3 regions of the Rosenbergiella sp. YN46 genome follow, and region 3 is predicted to be linked to each of the others. Evidence: predicted binding sites of a transcription regulator. Region 3 holds the regulator's gene; each other region holds the start of a gene.
What was found. Region 3 encodes sigma-54, which starts transcription at its own class of promoters, with help from an activator protein. Its sites were predicted from a motif close to GTTGGCACANNTTTCGCTNT; they were not measured.
Positions count from the first base shown of each region.

Region 1: hydN (electron transport protein HydN) is a predicted target of sigma-54. The motif match lies at 2,091-2,110, and genes of this name have one in related genera.
Region 2: hypA (hydrogenase maturation nickel metallochaperone HypA) is a predicted target of sigma-54. The motif match lies at 2,497-2,516, and genes of this name have one in related genera.

Region 1 is NZ_JAZHEE010000030.1:13,542-18,497, forward strand. It holds gene V3W49_RS17535 (formate hydrogenlyase complex iron-sulfur subunit) at 1-183, shown strand, start outside; gene V3W49_RS17540 (NADH-quinone oxidoreductase subunit B family protein) at 183-950, shown strand; gene V3W49_RS17545 (formate hydrogenlyase maturation HycH family protein) at 947-1,354, shown strand; gene hycI (hydrogenase maturation peptidase HycI) at 1,347-1,802, shown strand; gene hydN (electron transport protein HydN) at 2,150-2,695, shown strand; gene fdhF (formate dehydrogenase subunit alpha) at 2,733-4,895, shown strand; gene hypF (carbamoyltransferase HypF) at 4,909-4,956, shown strand, end outside.
Region 2 is NZ_JAZHEE010000030.1:4,888-9,843, reverse strand. It holds gene hycC (formate hydrogenlyase subunit 3) at 1-1,180, opposite strand, end outside; gene V3W49_RS17515 (4Fe-4S dicluster domain-containing protein) at 1,177-1,785, opposite strand; gene V3W49_RS17510 (formate hydrogenlyase regulator HycA) at 1,866-2,333, opposite strand; gene hypA (hydrogenase maturation nickel metallochaperone HypA) at 2,561-2,905, shown strand; gene hypB (hydrogenase nickel incorporation protein HypB) at 2,915-3,775, shown strand; gene V3W49_RS17495 (HypC/HybG/HupF family hydrogenase formation chaperone) at 3,766-4,044, shown strand; gene hypD (hydrogenase formation protein HypD) at 4,044-4,956, shown strand, end outside.
Region 3 is NZ_JAZHEE010000004.1:67,921-72,876, forward strand. It holds gene rapZ (RNase adapter RapZ) at 1-702, opposite strand, end outside; gene ptsN (PTS IIA-like nitrogen regulatory protein PtsN) at 769-1,254, opposite strand; gene hpf (ribosome hibernation promoting factor) at 1,330-1,617, opposite strand; gene rpoN (RNA polymerase factor sigma-54) at 1,640-3,073, opposite strand; gene lptB (LPS export ABC transporter ATP-binding protein) at 3,155-3,880, opposite strand; gene lptA (lipopolysaccharide ABC transporter substrate-binding protein LptA) at 3,887-4,429, opposite strand; gene lptC (LPS export ABC transporter periplasmic protein LptC) at 4,398-4,956, opposite strand, start outside.

The DNA of each region.
Region 1 (4,956 bases), on a different contig from region 3:
CAGCGCCCCTGGGCGGTACAGAAGGAGATCGACTACGCCATCGCGCTGCTGAAACAGGGCGGCGACCAGCGCGCCGAACGGCATCGCGAAAGCTTCGAAACCTGCCCTGAATGCAAGCGCCAGCAGGGGCTTGCCCCTTGCGCGCTTATCGATTTAACCCGTGAAATGAAGGAGGCTATCTGATGAGCCAGCTCCTGGGCCCGCGTTCGGCTTCTGGTCAGCCACTCCCCATGACGGTGGACGAATCTATTGCCCGCATGAAGCAGTCGCTGCTAAAGAAAATTAAGCGTTCGGCTTATGTCTACCGGGTGGACTGCGGCGGCTGTAACGGCTGTGAAATTGAAATTTTCGCCACCCTTTCGCCGGTGTTCGATGCCGAACGTTTCGGCATTAAGGTGGTGCCGTCACCGCGCCATGCCGATATTCTGCTGTTTACCGGCGCCGTGACCCGCGCGATGCGCTCCCCGGCCCTGCGCGCGTGGGAATCGGCACCAGACCCAAAAATCTGCATCTCCTATGGCGCCTGCGGCAATAGCGGCGGCATCTTCCACGATCTCTACTGCGTATGGGGCGGCACCGATCAGATCGTACCGGTCGACGTCTATATTCCTGGCTGCCCGCCATCGCCCGCCGCCACGCTCTATGGTTTTGCCATGGCGTTAGGACTGCTGGAACAAAAAATCCACGCCCGGGAACCGGGCGAGTGCGACAATCAACCAGCCAGCTTGCTGCACCCGGAAATGGTACAGCCGCTGCGGGTGCGTATCGACCGGGCCGCGCGGCGCATGGCGGGCTACCGCTACGGCCGCCAGATAGCTAACGACTATATGCAGCGTCTGGCGGAGGGTGACGGCGCGCTGGCGGGCTGGCTGAATGAACAACAGGATCCGCGCCTTAATGAGATAGTCGCTGCGCTGAACGAGGTGGTCGAACGGGAGCGTATCCGATGAGCGGACGCGTTATCTTCAGCCAGCTAAATCGCAAATTCGTCGATGAAAGCGAAAATACGCCAGACCAGGCCCAGCAGGTTATCTACTACAGCCTGGCTATCGGCCATCATCTGGGCATTATCGACTGCCTGCAGGCGGCACTGACCTGCCCGCTGGAAGCGTATCCGGCATGGGTAGCCACGCTGCCCGCAGGCGAAGCACAGCGAAAAATGGCGGGCGTGACGCGCTTCGGTGAAATCGTTATCGACCAGAGCCACGTCGCGCTGCTGGCGCCCGCCTTCGACGCAGCGCTGGCCCGGCAAACCCCACAGCAGCAGGAATGGAGCCGCTCACTGCTGCGTCTGCTTAAGGCTATTCAACAGGAACCAGCGGTCTATCTGATGGTGAGGAGACAAAATGACTGATGTACTGCTGTGCGTGGGCAACTGCATGATGGGCGACGACGGCGCCGGCCCGCTGCTGGCGGAAATGTGCCAGACCAGCCCGCGCGGCGAATGGGTGGTCATTGACGGCGGCAGCGCACCGGAAAACGACATCGTCGCCATTCGTGAACTGCACCCGGAGCGGCTGCTGATAGTCGATGCCACCGATATGGGTCTGAATCCCGGCGAGATGCGCATTATCGACCCTGAGGATATCGCCGAGCTGTTTCTGATGACCACCCACAATATGCCGCTCAACTACCTGGTAGAGCAGCTACAGGGCGATGTGAAACAGGTTATCTTCGTGGGTATCCAGCCTGATATTGTGGGCTTCTGCTACCCGATGACCGAGCCGGTGCGCCACGCCGTGGAAGAGCTGCACCGCCGCCTGGAAAACTGGCAGGAACTGGGGGGCATCGCGCAACTTTAACCCGCAAGGCTACTCGCTTACGCTTTACTGGTATCACTGTTTTGCCGCCGCTGACTGCACGGCGGCCATTTCATTCAGCATGAAAATGGAGGCAATGATGCCCCGCGCCCCATTCCCACTCAATGACCCGCTCGCCGATACCATTAAGCCAGTCTGATATCGGCGTTATCTATCCGCCCTCCTGACGACTTGCCTCCCGTGACGATATCTCTTCGTCAAAAGTGTCAATGCCGCTCTCCCCTCAACAGCGGAATCAATAAAAAACCTTTAAATTCATGAAATTAAATAAATGGCACGCTTTATGCTTAAACAGGCCACGCATTGAGAAACCAGAGCCGGAGAATAAGATGAACCGCTTCATCATTGCCGATTCAGGCAAGTGTATTGGCTGCCACACCTGCGAGGTCGCCTGCGTGGTCGCTCACCAGCAGGATCAGGACTGCGCCGCCCTGACGCCGCAAACCTTCCTGCCCCGCATTCACGTAATCAAAGGGGTCAATATCTCTACGGCGACCCTGTGCCGCCAGTGTGAAGACGCCCCCTGCGCCCGGGTATGCCCCAACGGCGCCATCAGTCGGGACAACGATTTTGTCCACGTCCATCAGGAACGCTGCATTGGCTGCAAAACCTGCGTCGTGGCCTGCCCCTACGGCGCTATGGAAGTGGTGGTTCGCCCGGTGGTACGCAACAGCGGCAGCGGCCTGAATATTATGGCGGACAAGGCCGAGGCCAATAAGTGCGACCTGTGCCACCATCGTGCTGAAGGCCCCGCCTGTCTTGAAGCCTGTCCGACCAACGCCATTGTCTGTATCGATCGCAATCGCCTTGAGCAGCTTAATCTGGAAAAACGCCGCCGTGCGGCACTTGACGATATCAGCGCGCTGACGCGCTGATATTCCCTGCTTTCAACTCTTAACAGGTCTGTTATTGATGAAAAAAATCACCAGCGTTTGTCCGTACTGCGGTGCGGGCTGCAAACTGAAACTGGTTGTGGAAAACAACCGCATCACCCGCGTTGAATCGGCCAATGGCGTCACCAATCAGAATGAACTCTGTCTGAAGGGCTATTACGGCTGGGACTTCCTTAACGATACCCGGTTGCTGACCCCGCGCCTGAAACAGCCGATGATCCGCTACCGTAAAGGGGGGCCGCTGGAGCCGGTCACCTGGGACGAAGCCATCCGCTATACCGCAGAGCGCCTGAGCGACATTAAGGCGCGCTACGGCGGTCGGGCCATTATGACCACTGGATCGTCCCGGGGAACCGGCAACGAAACCAACTACGTGATGCAAAAGTTTGCCCGCGCGGTGCTTAACACCAATAACGTCGATTGCTGCGCCAGAGTTTGCCACGGCCCCTCGGTAGCCGGTCTTCAGCAGACCCTGGGCAACGGAGCGATGAGCAACGCCATCGCCGATATCGAAAATTCCCGATGCCTGCTGATTTTCGGCTATAACTGCGCCGACTCTCACCCCATCGTGGCGCGTCGGGTGCTGAAAGCTAAACAGCGCGGCGCCCGGATTATCGTCTGCGATCCACGCAAAATTGAAACGGCACGTATTGCCGATCTGCACCTGCAGCTCAACAACGGCAGCAATATGGCGCTGGTTAACGCCTTTATCCACGTACTGCTGGAAGAGGAGCTTTATGACAGCGCATGGGTGGCGCGCCATACCGAAGGGCTGGAGGCGCTGCGCGAAACGGTGAAAAACTACGCGCCGGAATCGGTGGAAGGGATTACCGGCGTGCCCGCTACGGCGATACGCCAGGCGATGCGCCTCTATTCCGCAGTCCCTTCCGCCACCGTAATGTGGGGGATGGGCGTCACCCAGTTCGCTCAGGCGGTGGATGTGGTCAAAGGGCTTTCCAGCCTGGCGCTGCTCACCGGCAACCTCGGCCGCGAACACGTGGGCGTTGGCCCGGTGCGTGGCCAGAACAACGTTCAGGGCGCCTGCGATATGGGCGTTTTGCCAGACAACTTCCCGGGTTATCAGCGGGTGGACAATCCCCGGGTACGAGAAAAATTCGCCGCCGCATGGGGAATCGATCCGGCCGTGATGGATGACAAAATCGGGGTACGTATTACCGAGGTTCCTCACCTGGCGCTGGAAGGAAAAATTAAGGCGTACTACATCATGGGGGAAGATCCGCTCCAGACCGAAGCCGATCTGGGCCTGGTGCGACGCGGCATCGAGGCCCTGGACCTGCTAATCGTGCAGGATATCTTTATGACCAAAACCGCCGAAAAAGCCGATGTGCTGCTACCCGCGACTTCCTGGGGCGAGCACGGCGGTATCTTTACCTGTGCCGATAGGGGCTTCCAGCGCTTTGAACAGGCGATAACCCCGCGCGACAACGTCCGCCGCGACTGGCAGATCATCAGCCAGATAGCCAGCGCTATGGGCTACCCGATGCGCTACGACAGTAATCAGCAGATCTGGGATGAAATGCGCGAACTCTGCCCGCTGTTCTACGGCGCCACCTGGGAGAAAATCGGCGAAATGGGGCATCTGCAGTGGCCCTGCCCGACCATGGAGCATCCCGGGACTCCGTGGCTGTACCAGGGCGGACGCTTCGATACCCCCAGCGGTAAAGGACAGCTTTATGCTGCGCCATGGCGGCCGCCCGCAGAGCAGCCCGATGCCGACTATCCGCTGGTGCTCTGTACCGTACGGGAGGTAGGGCACTACTCCTGTCGCTCCATGACCGGAAACTGCGCGGCTCTACAAGCCCTGGCGGACGAACCCGGCTTTGTCGCGATCCATCCTCAGGATGCCGCCCCACTGGGCATTAAAGATGGCCATCTGGTGCGGGTCGCATCAAGGCGTGGCGTAGTCTTTTCCCGGGCCCGTCTGAGCGAACGCGTCAACGTCGGCGCGGTATATATGACTTATCAGTGGTGGATAGGCGCCTGCAACGAGCTGACCCAGGACAAGCTGGATCCGGTCTCCTGTACCCCAGAAACCAAATACTGCGCCGTCAGGCTTTTGCCCATCGCCGACCAGGCGCAGGCGGAAAGCGACGTGCTTACCGCCTGGAGCGAAATGAAAGCGCGACTGCGCGCGGCGGCGGAACCGGCGACGCAGCCATAACAGACGCAAGGTTATGACTCTGACAGGAACGGAAATCCGCATACGCGGAAAAGTACAGGGG
Region 2 (4,956 bases), on a different contig from region 3:
AGATTACCCATTCACCGGCAAAGCCGTTTAGCGGTGGCAGGGCGGCCATTGCCATCAGCCCTGTCAGCATGGCCAGCGAAATAGCCGGCATTCGTTTACCGATGCCGCCCAGCTTTTCAATGTCCCGGTGTCCGGTGCGAAACCAGATGGCGCCCGCTCCCAGAAACAGGGTGGTTTTAAACAGACTGTGGTTGAACAGGTGGTAGAGCCCGCCCACGATGCCCAGCGCCGCCAGCGCGGGCGCCTGCAGGGCGTAGCCGGTCAGACCTGCCCCCAGCCCCAGCAGAATAATGCCGATGTTTTCCAGCGAGTGGTAAGCCAGCAGGCGGTTAATATTGTGTTCCATCAGCGCGTAAAGTCCGCCGATAAAGGCGGTGATCATCCCCAGCACCATTACCGCAATGGCGTACCACAGCGGCGGAACCGGGCCAAGCAGAGCCAGGGTCAGCACGCCCCAGATACCGATTTTTAGCACCACGGCGGAAAACAGCGCGGCGGCAGGTGCGGATGCGCTGGCGTGGGCCTGAGGAACCCAGCCGTGCAGAGGAATAATCCCCGCCAGCAGACCGAAACCTGCCAGTCCTGTCAGCAGTGAAAAGACACCGGGCGCGTCGAGCGTCGCCAGGCGGTGCAGCGCGGCCAGATTCAGCGTGCCGTATTGCCGCCACAGCAGCAGGCAGCAGAGTACCAGCAGTAGCGTACCCAGGCGTCCCAGAACGAACCACGGCTTTCCCTGCTGCGCATTACCGGTCAGGAAGACGGCACTAAGGGCTGCGATCTCCGCGCCGACCACCAGGGTGACAAGGTTGTCCGCCGTTACCGCCAGCAGAGCACCCGCCAGCACCAGAAGCAGCAGCGGCCCGGTGACACGGGTAGTGGGATGGCGCTGCCAGCTAATGTGATACAGGCAGATAAACAGGCCGCACAGGCCGATGGTGATAAGCCAGACCGCGTTTAGCGGCGTCAGCATCAGCGTATGGCGGCCGTGAAGCAGGGCGACCGTTAGCGGCAGACCGGTCAGTGTGAGCACACCGCCGATCAGCGCGCAAAGGCAGGCCAGCGCGCCGGCGATGCCCGCGACCAGGCCGCTCAGGGTGCGATGAAAAGCCAGCGCGGTGGAAAGAATGGCGCCGGCTCCGGACAGCAGCAGCGCGTTATTCATCAGAGTCACCAGCGTCATTGTGTGTTTCTCCCATGGCTGGAAAAAGCCGACAGCGCGCCGAAATCCATGCTGATAGCCCGCTCGCGCTTACGGCGGCTGGCGTCGGCGATGTCGTCGTTGCTGACGATGCGCAGCGCTTTGGTCGGACAGGTACGGATACAGGCGGGCCCCTGTTGGTCGAAGTCGCAGAGATCGCACTTCACGGCGATGGCACGAATGCCGGGCACCCAGTCCAGAAATGAACTGACTTTGGGGGGCATAGGCGGCGCCGGAGGCGCTTTGGGGCTGTTAGCGTTGGCCGGTATATCCAGCGGGCGGCTGCCGGAAAACTCAATAGCGCCGAACGGACAGGCGATACCGCACAGCTTGCAGCTTACGCACAGGCTTTCATTAAGTTGTACTGCGCCGTTCTCCCGGTTGATGGCGTTAACCGGACACACCTGGGCGCAGGGGGCATCCTCACACTGATGGCACAGTTGGGGAGCGGACTCTTTTTGGTTCAGCATTACCTTCAGGCGCGGCATAGATTGCAGCCCCTGATGGCGATGATTCTCTGAACAGGCGGCCTCACAGGTATGGCAGCCAATGCAGAGTTTGGGATCGGCGATAACAAAACGGTTCACCCGAGCATCCTCGAAGTAGTCATTTTTGACGAAAGGGTGTCGCGGGCGTCATTTTTCGACACTCATCGACACGACGTGATTCAGGCCTGAGACGGACGTGACAGGGCCGGGGCCAGCGCCTCTACCGTCAGCGGAACGTCTTGCTGCATGGCCCGATACAGATGGTCGTAAATGCAGCTAATCCGACTCAGATAGTGTTCCAGCACCGCCTGGCGATCGGTGTTGCGAACCTGGCCGTCGAGCAGGCCGTTGCAGTCCAGGTGGCTGCTGGCGAGCGGGATATGATGCTCGCCGTCGCGGGTGCTCAGGAGGTAACGGATTTCGCGATCGTTAAAGCCGGTATCGCGCGTCACCTGCAGAATAAAGTGGTTGAAAAGCGAGAAATTCAGCCCCTCATCGGGGGAACTCTGAATTTCCAGATGCAGCGTCTGCCGGGTAGTGGTGATGGCCTGAATCAGGGTATTGCAGTAGGTGTGCCACTGCTTATGGAGCTGGCGGTTACGCTCGGCAATAAACGCCGCCTTATGACTTAATTCAGAAAGGGTCATGGATGATTTCCTGCTGATACGGATATCTTTCCATTAGCACTTTTTGTGCCAGTTTTTATCACTTTGAAAAATAATGATTTTATTTTATTTTTCCGCGTTGATGCCGTCTGGTGACATGTCATTTCGACAGCTTTCGTCACCGGAGATTCGGTCTGGATCTCCTGGTGGCATGGTTGTTGCATTAACTGGTTTGTCACGCGATAGAGTGACGAATCCGGAGGCGCACTATGCACGAAATCACGCTTTGTCAGCGCGCGCTTGAGCTGATTGAACAGCAGGCCCGCAGCCATGGTGCCCGTCGGGTGACCGGCGTCTGGCTGTCGATTGGGGCTTTTTCCTGTGTGGAACGCAGCGCGCTGGAGTTCTGCTTTGAACTGGTCTGCCGCCAAACCCTGGCCGAAGGCTGCCGGCTCAATATTGAGCAGCAGGAAGCGGAATGCTGGTGTCAACGCTGCCAGCGTTACGTCACCCTGCTAAGTAGCCGGGTAAGGCGCTGTCCTGACTGCCTGAGCGATGAATTACGCATCGTGGCGGATGACGGCCTGCAGATTAAGCGCCTGGAAATAGAGTAGGAGTTAACTATGTGTACCACCTGTGGCTGTGGAGAAGGCAATCTCCATATTGAAGGCGATAGCCATCACCATTCCCGTGCGCCCTTTGCGGCGACGCCGCGCCAGGAAATGCGAATAACGGGCGTCACTTCGACGTCGTTTCAGCCTTACCAGGCGCAAAATGGCGACCTGCATTATGGCTGCGGTGAAGCGGGTGCCCACGCGCCGGGCATGGGGCAGCGCCGTATGCTGGAGCTGGAGCTCGATGTGCTGGATAAAAACAACCGGCTGGCCCGGGAAAACCGCGCCGCCTTTGCCGCCAGCGGCCTGCTGGCGCTGAATCTGGTTTCCAGCCCTGGCTCCGGTAAAACCACGCTGCTTAGCGAAACCCTTAAACGCCTGAAGGGCCAGGTTCCCTGCGCTGTGATTGAAGGCGATCAGCAGACCCTGAATGACGCTGAACGCATTCGCGCTACGGGCACTCCGGCAATTCAGGTCAATACCGGTAAGGGGTGCCATCTGGATGCGCAGATGATTCAGACCGCCAGTCGCCGTCTGCCCCTTCTGTCTGGCGGCATTCTGTTTATTGAGAATGTGGGTAATCTGGTCTGCCCCGCCAGTTTTGATCTGGGCGAGCGCCATAAGGTAGCGGTGCTGTCAGTGACTGAAGGGGAAGACAAACCGCTTAAATATCCGCATATGTTTGCCGCCGCTTCGCTGATGCTGCTGAATAAGGTCGATCTGCTGCCCTGGCTCAACTTCGATATGGCGGCCTGTATCGCCAGCGCTCGTCAGGTGAATCCGGAGATCGAGATTCTGCCGATCTCGGCTACCACCGGCGAAGGAATGGATGCCTGGCTCGCCTGGCTGGAGGCGCAGCGATGTGCATAGGGGTTCCGGGGCAAATTCGCGCTATTCCGTCGCCCCAGGGCGCACTGGTCGAGGTCTGCGGCATTCAGCGCCAGGTGGATCTAACTTTGGTGGGGGCGCAGGACGAAGCGGGCCAGTCCCGGGTAGGGCAGTGGGTACTGGTGCACGTCGGGTTCGCCATGAGCGTCATTGACGAACGTGAGGCGCTCGACACTCTGGAAGCGCTACAAAATATGTTTGAGGTGGAGCCGGATGTCGGCCCGTTGCTGTATGGCGAGGAGGTGCGCTGATGCGTTTTGTCGATGAATATCGCGCCCCGGAGCGGGTGATGCAACTGATTGAGCAGCTTAACGCGCGTGCCCGGCATCTGCCGCATGACGCCCGGCGGCCACTGCGCATTATGGAGGTGTGCGGCGGCCATACTCACGCCATCTTCAAGTTTGGGCTGGACAGGCTGCTGCCGGACAACATTGAATTTATCCACGGGCCTGGCTGTCCGGTCTGCGTGCTGCCGATGGGGCGCATTGATGCCTGCATTGAAATCGCCAGCCGTGACGGCGTTATTTTTTGCACCTTCGGTGACGCGATGCGGGTGCCGGGGAAAGAGGGATCGCTGCTGGACGCCAAAGCTCGCGGCGCCGACGTGCGGGTGGTCTATTCGCCGATGGACGCCCTTGCGCTTGCCCGGGACAATCCGCAGCGCGAGGTGGTGTTTTTCGGTCTGGGGTTCGAAACCACTATGCCCGCCACCGCGGTCACTCTACGCCAGGCGCGGCTTCAGGGAGTGAATAACTTCTTTATGTTCTGCCAGCACATCACGCTGTTACCCACCCTAAAAAGCCTGCTGGATCGGCCGGAAAACGGCATTGACGCTTTCCTGGCGCCGGGGCACGTCAGCATGGTTATCGGCACCGGCGCCTATGATTTCATTGCCGAAACGTACCGGCGACCGCTGGTGGTGGCGGGCTTTGAGCCGCTCGATCTGTTGCAGGGCGTGATGATGCTGGTGGAACAGGTCGGCGCAGGCGCCAGCCGGGTGGAAAATCAGTACCGGCGGGTGGTACCGGATGCCGGTAATTCCCTGGCCCGCCAGGCGATGGCGGAGGTGTTCGCCATCAACGGCGAAAGCGAATGGCGTGGGCTGGGCACTATCGCCGACTCCGGAGTGCATCTCACTGCGCCCTATCAGGCCTTCGATGCCG
Region 3 (4,956 bases):
CTCCAGCATAGGCAGCCAGAGTTCCAGATAGCTGCGGGTCTGGTAGATAAAATTGTGGACTTCGGTATGCCTGTCGAGGAAGGCGGCAACGGGCTTATCCAGGCCGGTCATCGGGCGAAGTTTAGGATCCCAGTGCGGGTTCGGCAGGAAACGTACATCGAAGACGTAATCAGCGTCGATGGGAATGCCGTGCTTGAAGCCGAAGGACTCAAAGACCATGGTCAGCTCGCGCTCTCGCTTGCCCAGCAGCCGGGTACGCAGCATTTCCGCCAGTTCATGCACTGACATCTCTGAGGTATCGATAATCAGGTCGGCGCGGGAGCGCAGCGGCTCCAGCAGATCGCTTTCCCTGTCGATAGCGCTTTCCAGCGACAGGTTCTTACTGGAAAGCGGGTGCAGGCGGCGGGTATCGCTGTAACGGCGAATCAGCGTATTGCGATCGGCATCCAGGAACAGCAGCTGCGGCGAAAAAGCGCCAGGCAGGTTGTTCATCGCTCGCTCGAAGATTTCCGGCGATTCCGGCATGTTACGTACGTCGATACTGACCGCTGCTGAAATGCCGCGCTCCGCCAGCGTGTTGGCCAGTTCCGGTAGCAGCACGACCGGCAGATTATCGACACAGTAAAAGCCCATGTCTTCCAGCGCGCGCAGTGCCACGGACTTCCCTGAACCTGAGCGGCCGCTGACAATCATCAGCACCATGTGCAGTTTCTCCCCCCGTTAACCGGCTGCATCGCTGCGCAGCCGTGATTCCTGCCGGAATGTTTGTTATTCAGCATCCGGGTTTTCTTCAGTGATGATCTGATAAAGTTCTTCATCGCTTTGCGCTGCGCGCAGCCGGCGGCAGATGGTTTTGTCCGCCAGCCGTTTCGCCACCAGCGACAGCGTATGCAGATGCGTTTTGGTCTGATCCGCCGGAACCAGCAGTGCAAACAGCAGATCCACCGGTTGATTATCGATAGCATCGAAGGCGATGGGGGTCTCCAGTTTAATAAAGACGCCCACGGCGCGTTCAGTATCTTCTTCCAGCTTGCCGTGGGGAATGGCGATACCGTTTCCGATACCGGTACTTCCCATTTTTTCCCTGGTCAGAACTGCCTCAAACACGATCTGGGGGGCCAGTCCCAATTGTTTAGCAGCCAGTTCGCTGACTATCTCCAGCGCCCGCTTCTTACTCTGACACGGGACGCCACTTCGGGTACATTCCTGGTTAAGGACATTGCTCAGTTGCAGCGCTAAATCATTGTTCATCATAATTTCACCTAAGCCTTCTGCGGGAACGGCCCGCCGCAATGGCGAGCCGCACGGGTCACAGAAACGCCCGGACAATTAGTGTTGTTTCAGTTTATCTTTATGTTTGGTTAACTGCCGCGCCAGCTTGTCTACCAGGCCGTCAATGGCCGCATACATATCCTGAGCTTCCGCACTGGCGTGCAGCTCTCCGCCGTTGACGTGCAGCGTCGCATCCGCGACGTGGGAAACCTTTTCCACTTTCAACACAATATAGACCTGATTGATCCGATCAAAATACTGCTCCAGCTTGGCGAATTTAGGATTGATAAATTCACGCAATGCATCGGTGATTTCGACGTTTTGTCCAGTGATGTTGAGCTGCATAGTGTCTTCCTTATCTGTTGGGTCAGACCAGTTGTTTACGCTGGTTAGACGGAGGGATCGATAAAGACTCTCGGTACTTTGCGACGGTACGGCGCGCCACCATAATCCCCTGCTCGGAGAGCATGGCGGTGAGCTTGCTGTCGCTCAGTGGCTTGGCGGGATTTTCCGCAGCGATTAATTTCTTCACCAGCGCGCGGATCGCCGTAGAAGAGGCTTCGCCGCCTCCCTCGGTACTCACATGGCTGGAAAAGAAATACTTCAGCTCAAAAATCCCCCCCGGACTCTGGAGGTATTTTTGAGTGGTGACGCGTGAGATAGTGGATTCATGCATATCGACGGCCTGAGCGATATCAGCCAGCACCATCGGTTTCATATGCTCCTCACCATGCTCGAAAAAGGCCTGCTGCTGTTTCACAATACAGCGACTGACGCGCAGCAGGGTATCGTTGCGGCTCTCCAGGCTTTTAATCAGCCACTTTGCTTCCTGCAGATTACTGCGGATGAACTGGCTGTCGCTGTCGTTACGGGCATTGGTGCCCATGGCCGCATACTGCTGATTAATCTTCAGACGTGGAATGCTGTCGCTGTTAAGCTCCACTACCCAGCGCCCCTGGTGCTTGCGTACCAGCACGTCGGGGATAACATATTCCGGCTCGCTGGTTTGAATGGACTGGCCCGGACGCGGGTCGAGGGATTGAATCAGCCCAACGGCTTCTTTCAGGATATCTTCTTTAAGGCGTGTAACGCGCATCAGCGAGCGGAAGTCATGATTAGCCAGCAGATCGAGGTGATCGCTGACAATCAGGTGAGCCTCATGCAGGCGTGGGGTTTCCGGTGCGAACTGGGAAAGCTGGATCAGCAGGCATTCCCGCAGATCGCGAGCGGCGATGCCGACGGGATCAAAACGCTGAATGCGTTTGAGAACCGCCTCGACCTCTTCCAGGCTTACCTCTTCATCGCCCATGCCATCCAGGATGTCCTGAACCGTGACGGTGAGGTAACCGGTATCGTCGACAGCGTCGACAATAGAGGTGGCGATAGCGATATCGGTATCGGAGAAAGGCGTTAGTCCGACCTGCCACATCAGGTAGTCCTGAAGAGACTGGGTGGTTTCCCCCTGATAGATGGGAAGCTCATCGTCAACATAGTCAGTGCCGGTGCCTGAGGGCGTACCGGCGGTGTATATCTCGTCCCAGCTGGCGTCGAGCGGCAACTCTTCGGGCATGGAGTCCTGTTCCAGGGCATCCCGGCTGTCGAGCGTTTCGCTGTCGCCGTTTTCGCTGGTCGCAACTTCTTCGAGGGGATCGCTCTGTTCAAGCAGGGGGTTGCTTTCCAGCGCCTGGTTAAGCTCCTGCTGGAGTTCCAGCGTGGAGAGTTGCAACAGGCGGATTGCCTGTTGCAACTGGGGCGTCATGGCAAGCTGTTGGCTCAGCTTTAATTGCAAACCTTGCTTCATATTCAGAACAAGCTACCTCAGGTCAATGTGTCGATGAAACCGCGCGCCCGGTGGCGAGCGCGGCATCCAGTCCTTACCCTATCAGAGTCTGAACTCTTCCCCAAGATACACGCGTTTCACCTGGTCGTCCTTGAGGATCTCATCAGGTGTTCCATGGGCAATCAGGTGCCCCTGGCTGACGATATAAGCGCGTTCGCAGACGGCGAGCGTTTCACGGACGTTATGGTCGGTGATAAGCACCCCAAGGCCGCTGTCTCGCAGGTGTTCAATAATGCGTTTGATGTCGATGACCGAGATGGGATCGACCCCAGCGAAAGGTTCATCCAGCAGGATGAATTTGGGATTAGCCGCCAGCGCACGGGCGATTTCGACCCGTCGACGCTCCCCCCCGGAGAGGGACTGACCCAGGTTATCGCGCAGGTGTTCGATATGGAACTCTTCCATCAGCTCGTTGGCGCGGTCGGTGCGCTGTTCCGCCGACAGATCGTCGCGAATTTGCAGTACCGCCATCAGGTTATCGAAAACGCTCAGGCGCCGGAAAATAGAGGCCTCCTGAGGCAGATAACCGATGCCGCGGCGCGCACGGGCGTGCAGAGGCAGCAGGCTGATATCTTCATCGTCGATGATGATATTGCCGGCATCGCGCGGGACGATGCCCACCACCATGTAGAAGGTTGTGGTTTTACCGGCGCCATTAGGGCCGAGCAGACCGACGATTTCGCCAGACTCCACGGTCAGGCTGACATCTTCCACCACCTTTCGGCCTTTATAGGCCTTGGCGAGGTTCTTTGCAGTGAGTGTTGCCATACGAAATTAGTTACTCTTCTGGCCGGAATTGTTTTTATCCTGGAGCTGTGACGGAACCAGAACGGTTGTCACGCGTTTACCTTTCTCGCTGGAGGCCTGCATTTTCTGCTCCTTCACGAGGTAGGTTATCTTATCGCCCTTGATGTTGCTGTCGAGCTGCTCCAGATAAGCATTGCCGGTCAGGATGACGTAATCATTCTGGAGCTCGTAGCGCATTTTACTGCCGCGGCCTTTAACTGGTTTTCCGTTGTCCTGCATCTGGTAAAAAGTAGCGGGCTTACCATAGGCTTCCACCACCTCTTTGCCTTTTTCGCCGCCCGGGCGGGTGACTACCACTTTGTCGGCGTTGACCTTGATCGTACCCTGAGTCACCACCACATTGCCGGTAAAGGTCACCACATTGCCTTCCATATCCAGCGACTGCTGATCGGATTCAATATGGATAGGCTTATCGGTATCACCAGTAACCGCAAAGGCTGGAAGGGCGGCGGCCAAAAGCGTACCGGCCAGCAGGAGATTAAGGCTGTGTTTGTTTATTCTGGATTTCATATGAGGATCTAACCTTTTCAATCAGCTCGGCAGTTTTGCTGCGCAAATTTCCGCGCATCTTCAGGCCTTTAGAATTAAATGTGGTCCCGTACAGCGTGACGAGGTCATCGGAAGTAACATCCTGTGTCACAAGGTTTACCTGGGCGTTATCGGTCGTAATTTTACGCAATTGCGAATCTGGCGCCAGCGCGGTCACCACCACATTTCCGTACAGATACAGCATACGGTCTTTAGTCAGTTTGGCGCGATCGGCGCGAACTGACCAGGTTGCGGTTTTATTCGCATCGTTGGCGTCATAAACGGTCATCACTGGCAGAGTAAACCATGAAAGCTCGTCCGCAGAGAAATATTCCACGTGCTGAGCCACCAGCCGATAATTCAACGCCCCCGTAGGGTTGTAAACCACGGTGTCGGAATGCTCGCTCTTGTAGGTCGGCTCGTTGCTGTTTACGGCTTTAGGCTCAGCCTCGTCGAGGTCGGTCAGATTAATGCCGATCAGTACCAGTGCTACAATGGCCAGCCCGATA